Regions from separate parts of the Neobacillus sp. PVCKKU3 genome, predicted to be linked through region 1. Evidence: a T-box and tRNA genes for the amino acid it is inferred to sense, from the RefSeq annotation. Region 1 holds a T-box; the other holds one or more tRNA genes.
The links. A T-box is a leader RNA that pairs with one kind of tRNA and senses whether it is charged. The one in region 1 lies ahead of serS (serine--tRNA ligase), so its partner is inferred to be a tRNA-Ser.

Region 1 (4,422 bases):
CTTTCTTCCCCGGCCGTCCCGTAGGGACTCTGGTCCACCTGCTTCATACCTTTTTGTCCAACTGTATATTTGTTGGTAGCTAATTTGATATTTGTCCATGACAGCTGAATAATCATGACCATTCTTGATACAAAAATGAACGGCTTCAACTTTCTCCTCAAAAGTTAATTTTCTGGATTGACTCATAAGGGATTTCCTCCGATGCGTTTGTCTCGTCTCCTTATGATTATTATAGTTCTTTATCCAGACTCTGAGTGCGCCACGGCTTACTTTATGCCTTCTACATATTTCCAAAACGGAATAATTCCCTGATAAATAATCTTGAATTGCACTTAATCTTAATTCGTCTGAGTACTCCTTCCATTCATGTGATTCCTCCAAACCACCAATTCCATATAATTCATATTTGTCCTTCCAACTACGAAGTGTGTAAGAGGAAATCTTATATTCCTTTGTTAACTTACTAAGGGTCATTTCCCCCTCCAGGTATTTCATTAATATTTGGTACTTTTCCTCCGAAGAGTATTTACTTCTTTTTGACATAAAAAATCCCCCTAAAGTAACGACAGATTTTTGTTTTTTCATCTGTCTACTTTAGGGGGAGCATATCAAATCCCTGGTATGTGCTTTTTTCTTAAAAAATAAAAAATCCGTTACAAAGGATTGTAACGAATTTTTATCTCCAGTTTTTATGCGCGTTTTTACATGTGATGGCGGAGGAAGAGGGATTCGAACCCCCGCGCGGTTTAACCCGCCTGTCGGTTTTCAAGACCGATCCCTTCAGCCGGACTTGGGTATTCCTCCGTGACAACAGAAGTTAATTTATCATATATTTAACCCTGTGTCAACATTATTAATATGCCATTAAAAAAAGGCGCTATTCAACTTGATTATACATTTTTATTACGGCTTTATGACGTCGCGGCCACCCATATATGGACGCAGCACGGCTGGAATTACGACACTGCCGTCATCCTGCTGGTAGTTTTCCAGAATAGCTGCAACCGTACGGCCAATCGCGAGGCCAGAGCCATTAAGTGTATGCACATGCTCCGGTTTTGCCTTAGGGTCGCGGCGGAAGCGGATGTTAGCCCGTCTTGCCTGGAACGCCTCAAAATTACTGCAAGAAGAAATTTCACGGTAAGTTCCATAGCTCGGGATCCACACTTCAATGTCGTACTTTTTTGCTGCTGTAAAGCCAAGGTCTCCCGTACACATGCTTAACACACGGTATGGCAATTCCAGTAATTGAAGAACCTTTTCGGCATCAGCGGTCAGTTTCTCCAGCTCTTGATAAGAGTCCTCAGGCTTTACAAACTTCACAAGTTCAACCTTATTGAATTGATGCTGGCGAATTAATCCCCTTGTGTCACGCCCTGCAGAACCAGCTTCAGAACGGAAGCAAGCGCTGTAGGCTGCAAAGCGGATTGGCAGCTCTTCGCCGCTTAAAATTTCATCGCGGTAATAATTAGTAACCGGTACCTCCGCAGTCGGTATTAGGAAGTAGTCCTCGCTTTCAATTAAAAAGGCATCCTCTTCAAACTTTGGCAGCTGGCCTGTTCCAGTCATGCTGGTACGATTCACCATATATGGAGGCAGTATTTCTGTGTAACCATGCTCATCGACATGGAGGTCAAGCATGAAGCTTATTAACGCGCGCTCAAGGCGGGCACCAAGACCTTTATAAAAAACAAAGCGGCTGCCGGTCACCTTTCCTGCTCGTTCAAAATCAAGAATTCCTAAATGGTCAGCTACATCCCAATGTGGTTTCGCCTCAAAGCTAAACTCGCGGACCTGGCCCCATTTGCGGATTTCTACGTTATCATCTTCTGTCTCGCCAATAGGCACAGTTTCATGGGGAATATTTGGAATGCTAAGCAATAATAGCTCTAATGTCTCCTCAACGCCTCTTAGCTCATCGTCGAGTTCCTTGATGCGGTCGCCAACCTCACGCATTTCCTTGATAAGGTGATCGGCATCCTGCTTCTCGCGTTTTAATACAGCAACCTGCTGAGAAACCTCATTCCGCTTGGATTTCAGTTTTTCCGCTTCGACAATTAATTCGCGTCGTTTAACGTCTAAATCCTCAAATCGGCCTAAATCTGTTAAATCTTCACCGCGATGCTGCAGCTTTTCTTTAACTTCGGCAAAATTGGCTCTTAAATACTTCAAATCCAACATGCTTAAACACTCCTTTATTATTTATCCGAGGGCAAACAAAAAACTCCCGCCCCTAAAACAGGGACGAGAGTTACCCGCGATACCACCCTGGTTGACAGATGAATCTGTCCACCTTAAAAATGTAACGGTTTTTCACCGAGAGTCCTTACTAACCTCGTGATGAGGTGTTCCGCACTCTACTCGAGGAGGGATTCACAAGTCTTATTCACCGGTTCACACCAGCCACCGGCTCTCTTTAGAATAAACCTCTTGCTACTAGTTCCTCTCATTGCTTTTGCATATTTCTAATTTGTATAACTTAGAGTACTATATTTATTTGCCAAAAGCAACCAATCTATACAGGCTGTTTTTGATTTTTTGCTTCTTTTACCATCTCAACAAAGTAAGCTGTAAGACGATGGTCATCCGTTAGTTCTGGATGAAACGAACAGCCTAAAAATTGCCCTTCACGCGCTAAAACAATGCGGCCATCATGCTTCGAAAGAATCTCGACATTTTCGCCTGCCTCTACGATATGCGGGGCCCGGATAAAGACTGCAGGGAAGTCACCCGCGACATCTTTCACCGCGAGGTCGGCCTCGAAGCTATCCACCTGGCGTCCGAAGGAGTTGCGTTCAACCGTAACGTCCATCACACCTAGGTGAGGCTCACTGTATCCGACGAGGTTTTTTGCCAAAAGAATAAGGCCTGCACAGGTACCGAACATTGGTTTTCCTTCCTGGGCAAATTCCTTTAAGGAATCCATAAAATCATATTTATCGATTAGCCGGCGCATTGTCGTGCTTTCTCCACCAGGGAGAATAAGGCCATCAACATCCTTTAATTCTTCTTTGTGTTTAATGGCAACGGCTTCGACACCACAAGCTTTTAATGATTGAATATGCTCACGAACTGCTCCTTGTAATGCGAGAACGCCTACTTTAATCATAGTATTACCCCTTTTACCTAGATTACTGTCTAGCTCCAGCGCCTAGGGGCTCGCAGGTCTACAGCCAATCCGTCAAGAAGGCTAAAAGGCAGCCTTCTCGCCAGCTCGTCTTATGCCTGTCGCCCCTGGTCAAGGCGCTTCCGCTTTTCGATTTACCAGCCTCTTTCCTGCATGCGAGCTTCAGGGGCTAATGAAGAAATTTCGATACCCTTCATTGGAGTTCCAAGATCCTTTGAAAGTTCAGCAATCAATTTATAGTCTTGGTAATGAGTTGTTGCTTCAACAATCGCTCTTGCAAATTTCGCAGGGTTTTCTGATTTAAAGATACCAGAGCCAACGAATACACCGTCTGAACCTAATTGCATCATTAACGCTGCATCAGCAGGTGTTGCAACACCACCAGCAGCAAAGTTAACAACCGGAAGGCGGCCATTGCGCTTAATTTCAAGCAATAATTCAAATGGTGCACCTAATAGCTTTGCTTCTGTCATAAGCTCATCTTCGTTCATGCTTACAACCTTGCGAATCTGTGCGTTAACCTTGCGGATATGGCGGACAGCTTCTACGATGTTGCCAGTTCCCGGTTCGCCTTTTGTACGAAGCATAGATGCGCCTTCGCCAATACGTCGGGCAGCCTCGCCCAAGTCACGGCAGCCGCATACAAATGGAACAGTAAAGTCACTCTTTAATAAGTGAAACTCTTCATCAGCGGGTGTTAATACTTCACTTTCATCGATATAGTCTACACCAAGTGCTTCAAGTACACGTGCTTCCACAATGTGGCCGATACGAGCCTTAGCCATAACAGGGATTGAAACAGCGTTAAGAACCTCTTCGACAATTCGAGGATCTGCCATTCTAGCAACGCCGCCAGCTGCACGAATATCAGAAGGTACGCGCTCTAGCGCCATTACCGCTACTGCGCCTGCTTCCTCAGCAATTTTTGCCTGTTCTGCGTTAACAACGTCCATGATGACGCCGCCTTTTTGCATTTCTGCCATCCCACGTTTTACCCGATCCGTACCTGTTTTCATTTGTAAATCCCCCTTGTTTTTCCACGTTAAAAACGTTGATTATTTAGAAAATTCCTATTAATTCGATTTGAATTATTTATTCCATAAAATCATTAAAGCAACAAAAAAGGATTCCTGTCAAGACAAGAATCCTTTCCAACATTTTACTTATAGGTTCTTTAGCGCTAATTAGAGCCAGCCTTTAACAGTGGAGGAGATGCCTCCCCAGACATCACCGAAAAATCCTCCGATGCCCCGCATCATTAGGACAAACCAATTTGCTTTCTCAACATCTTGGGC
Region 2 (4,422 bases), on a different contig from region 1:
GTTAACTTCGATTAAGACACCTGTTACGATTCTTTGGGGAGAAAATGATCCTTACATTTCAACCGATTTTGCTTATAAGACACGAGATCAGCAATTCCCACATGCAGCTATTCATATCATTCCGGACACTGGGCATTTTATTCATGTTGAGGCACCGGAAAAGGTTATTTCCTTTGTTAGAGGGCATTTTCAAATATTTTAAAATAAGGATGTTTACGGAGATAGCTAAAAAAAGATTTATGAGGACTGGAGTAGTGATACTTTTTAAAAAATTGTCTTCATGAAGGGGTTATGAGTACAGCATGAGTGTAACTTTTGGGAGAAGTGTCCTCATGAAAAGGTTCATGAGGACAGTACAAGTGAAACTTTCTGAAAGTGTCTCCATGAAAGGGGTCATCATTTTAGGATGGTAAAAAGATTGAGTTAAGAGGGGATTGACTTAACCGTTTTGAAATAATAAGTCTGTTCCTTTAAAAATTCCGGAAGTTGCTTAAGTGATGGTAATTCAGCGAAAATGCCATTGGGCTCTATTTCTAAATCAATGATGTTATAGATCCACTCCATATCAGAGGGGATATAAATCGCATTTATACCCAGTTCAATGGCTGGCTTAATATCTGTTTTAAGTGAATTTCCTATCATCCAAGTCGCTTTTGGGGGTGATTTGATATGATCTAACACCTTTTTTAAAGCTTCTGTATTTTTATGTTCAAAAATAAAAATACCTTTCCGAAAGTAACGTTCTAATTCTAAATGTGCTATTTTGCGATATTGATTTATGACATCTCCGCCTGTAAACAAATATAAATCATGTCCTTCTTCCTGGAGTTTATCGAGTACTTCATACATATAAGGAAGTGGCTCAACTTTCGTTTCAAACACTTTTTGGCCAATAGCATGAATTTTATTCATTTCCTCCAGCTTTACTTTTCTTCTGTATTTTTTGCAAAAAAACTTATACGTAGCTACAAGAGATTCCGGGTATCCTGATGAATGCAAGCCGACTTTCTTGACACTTTTTAAATCAATTTCTAATTGTTTTTGCCTAATTTCTTTAACGGATGGTTCCTTAAACCACTTCTTGATTTGTTTGACAAATTCTTTTCTTGATTGATTAAAATATTTATTGCAGTGAATTAATGTGTCGTCTAAATCCAAAATTAAGGTTTGTTGATTTATCATAAAACCAATTCCCCCTTAAAATATGGTGTATTATAATTATATAGTTTTACAAAATGTTAATGATAAAAACAGCAAATCCCCTTTTCAGATTGAGCCATAAGTTATAATGGAATTTTTCCAATTAGGCTTCACTTCCTATGGAGAAGACATCCTGTATAGAAAATATCCGCTTGAATTAGAATTTGTTAAGGTTGCCAAAATTTACAGATAGCTTCCAATTGCGATTGGTGATATATTTGTTTTGTAAGTTATTACTACAGAGAAGTACTCAAGCGGCTGAAGAGGCGCCCCTGCTAAGGGTGTAGGTCGGGTAACCGGCGCGAGGGTTCAAATCCCTTCTTCTCTGCCATAAAAATTATTTCAATGGGTATATTAGTATTATGCGGGTGTGGCGGAATTGGCAGACGCACCAGACTTAGGATCTGGCGCCTTCGGGCGTGGGGGTTCGACTCCCTTCACCCGCACCAAAATCATTATTCCGCAGTAGCTCAGTGGTAGAGCTATCGGCTGTTAACCGATCGGTCGTAGGTTCGAGTCCTACCTGCGGAGTCATAGTCCAACAAGGCAACTAAGAAAGGGTCAGGGCGGGAACGCAGCAGCCATCATTAGTGAAATTGTGTGGGCTATTACATACGGACACATCAAAAAAAGCTAAACCCTAACATTAATTGGGTTTAGCTTTTTTCCATGTAAACCAATTCCACCATTTCTTTTGATTGGCAGCAGCAATTTGCATTCTCGTTTCTTCTTCTATGCCTTTAATTCGTTCAGCCTCTAGTTGGGTTATCCGTTCTACATGCCTAAAGATTTGATTAATCTTTTCTTCTTGAAAAGCTTCCCGTACAGCCTTTTCCTTCAAGAGCTTGATTAAATCCAAGTTTATTTGCTCTAAATGTTCTATGCGTTCCATTAATTCTTCATGGTTACAATTGTGTTCCACAACTTGGTCGCTAGTATTCTGTATGGGTTCTTCTTCCGAAAAAGAGCCTGTGATATTTTTTTCAGAAACCAATTTCAATACCGCTTCAGCAGACTGTTCCATTGTCATACCCTCATGTTTGCTGAATTCCATTAATTTGCGGAATGTATGAACATCCTTCTCAAAATAGACTCTATGTCCTCGATTATTCCGGTGAACATGATACCCATGCCCTTCGAGGAGAGTGGCGTACTTCCTTAAAGTGCTGGCATCTATTTCAAACAATTTCTGTACATCACTAGGTGAATATATTTCCGTCATTCATTTCACCTCTATTAGATACATTGTAAATTAAACTGTAATAGCCCGTTGTTATTTTATAAATAGGTTAAAAGCGAATGAAATTAGCCATCCCAGTGCAAGAAAAACTGATAGATATGTACCTAAACCAACTAAAATCTCTGCCATGATTCCTACTCCTTTAATTCGGGCTTTGTTTTCAATTTCTTCAATACAGTGTCATTATAGCAGGTGATTTTTTAAAATTTGTCGAAACTAGGGACGTTAATCAAATTGTAAAAAGACTGTTAACTTTTTTTAATAATAGTTGGGTATAAAACAGGTATTATGATGTGAAAAATCCACCATAAAGTTTATTAACGATTAGGTGGATTCAACGACTAGCATTTTTATCTTATTTTGCGAATACATGATGGCCAATTGTCCTCACGACTGAACGAGTACGAATCCATTTATCCGTGGCAATGGCTGGGTTATAAAAATAAATCGAATCACTCAAGCGATCTTTTCTCGTCAATGCCTCTTCGACTGCTCTTCTGGACTCATCTGATGCCGGCTTCCTAATCTCGCCATTTTGAACAGGTGAAAAGGCATAGGCATGTCCAACTACCTGATTAATAACGCCTGTCACCGTCTTAGGGAAACGTGGAGATTCCACTCGATTTAATACAACGGTGGCAACGGCTACTTTTCCTTGATAGGGTTCACCTTTTGCTTCTGCCTCTACTAATCTGGCAAATAAGTCTTTTTCGTTATTGGAAATGGAAATAGCCGGTGTCTCCGGTGCTTTTTCAGGTGGCATCTGCCTCGTAATCCCGATTTCCGGTTTTGTTGAGTGAAGCGTTACTTCTACTGGTTTTTCTGGCTTTTGCTTGATTTCTTCTGTATTAATCTGATTGTAATTACTAGTTTTGTCTTGCTGACCATTCTCGGCAATACCACCATATTTTTGCTCAAGATTTATGGGGCTATTTTCTGTTACGACTCGATCTTCGGAAATAGCCTCGGCACTTTTACTTATTCCGATAAATGAACTTACTGCTACACAAGCTACAATTAGTGATTTTATGTATGTTTTTTTCATCTGTGCTACCTCCTGAATTTTTGCTTTATATTACTCTACCATTGGATGGTATTTAATTTACAGAACGATAGCGTTACATTTCTTTTTAGTTTGATGAACAAAATGTCAGAAAATAATCAATTGTGACATGCTGCCTAGTTTGGTGTCACAATCGAACCAATATTACGAAACATAGGAATATCTATCCAAAAGTTTTTACGTGCCTTTCTATTTGCATATGAGTTGGAATGAATAATTTATTAAAAAGTATGGTGTATTATATGGTAGGGGAGAAGGAAAGAATTTTTCCCAGACTATTTTGCCAACAAAGAAAAGTACTATATGGAAGATTACCTGAAAGTGAGGATTAACTAGATCGAAAAGCAATATATGTGTCATATTATCAAAAAGGTACAAATTTGTGAAACCTATATGGAAAGAATAGTTAAAATAAAATTGTATGTTATAATTTGTATAATTTCAAATTGCTCAATGATCTACCCCATTTGTCTACTTAAAAAACCTCTATATTCCATTAATCATTTTCAATTTTATAGCTTCAGTTAATTTCGTATTGCCTCCTATAATATATCGTAACCTCGTATAACAGAAATACATAATCCAATTTATTAGCTTCCTCCTTGCAGCTGGTCAGCTATGAATCAATTATTTTTATAAAAAAAGTAAAGTTCGTATAATGTTTTTTTGTTTTTGTTTAATTCGGTTTTCCATTATTTAAAAAATAGAAGGAGAAAAAGTAAAATGGGCTCTATTATTTTCAATATTGCTTGTCCTCAATGCGGCAGAGTTGCTGTAGAAGATTTTTATTACAAGAGGATGAGAGGTATATTTATTGTCAATGCTGCGGCTATAATTTTTCGCAAAGAGAAAAGTACGACAGAAAGGATGGTACATGTTATTTAGAAAAAAAGGAAAATCGCGGCTATGGAATCTTTGT

Region 2: it encodes a tRNA-Ser, which carries the amino acid that the T-box ahead of serS (serine--tRNA ligase) is inferred to sense. The anticodon was not compared.

Annotation. Positions count from the first base shown of each region.
Region 1 covers NZ_JBLVQN010000069.1:8,806-13,227, forward strand. Annotated here, with positions in the region: gene ACNQGS_RS28135 (transposase) at 1-543, opposite strand, end outside; tRNA gene ACNQGS_RS28140 (tRNA-Ser) at 712-804, opposite strand; gene serS (serine--tRNA ligase) at 904-2,181, opposite strand; T-box leader at 2,238-2,459, opposite strand; gene pdxT (pyridoxal 5'-phosphate synthase glutaminase subunit PdxT) at 2,516-3,109, opposite strand; gene pdxS (pyridoxal 5'-phosphate synthase lyase subunit PdxS) at 3,262-4,143, opposite strand; gene ACNQGS_RS28160 (D-alanyl-D-alanine carboxypeptidase family protein) at 4,312-4,422, opposite strand, start outside.
Region 2 covers NZ_JBLVQN010000063.1:17,781-22,202, reverse strand. Annotated here, with positions in the region: gene ACNQGS_RS27525 (alpha/beta fold hydrolase) at 1-202, shown strand, start outside; gene ACNQGS_RS27520 (HAD family hydrolase) at 424-1,182, opposite strand; tRNA gene ACNQGS_RS27515 (tRNA-Ser) at 1,441-1,531, shown strand; tRNA gene ACNQGS_RS27510 (tRNA-Leu) at 1,565-1,649, shown strand; tRNA gene ACNQGS_RS27505 (tRNA-Asn) at 1,660-1,731, shown strand; gene ACNQGS_RS27500 (MerR family transcriptional regulator) at 1,847-2,422, opposite strand; gene ACNQGS_RS27495 (cell wall hydrolase) at 2,796-3,485, opposite strand; gene ACNQGS_RS27490 (hypothetical protein) at 4,378-4,422, shown strand, end outside.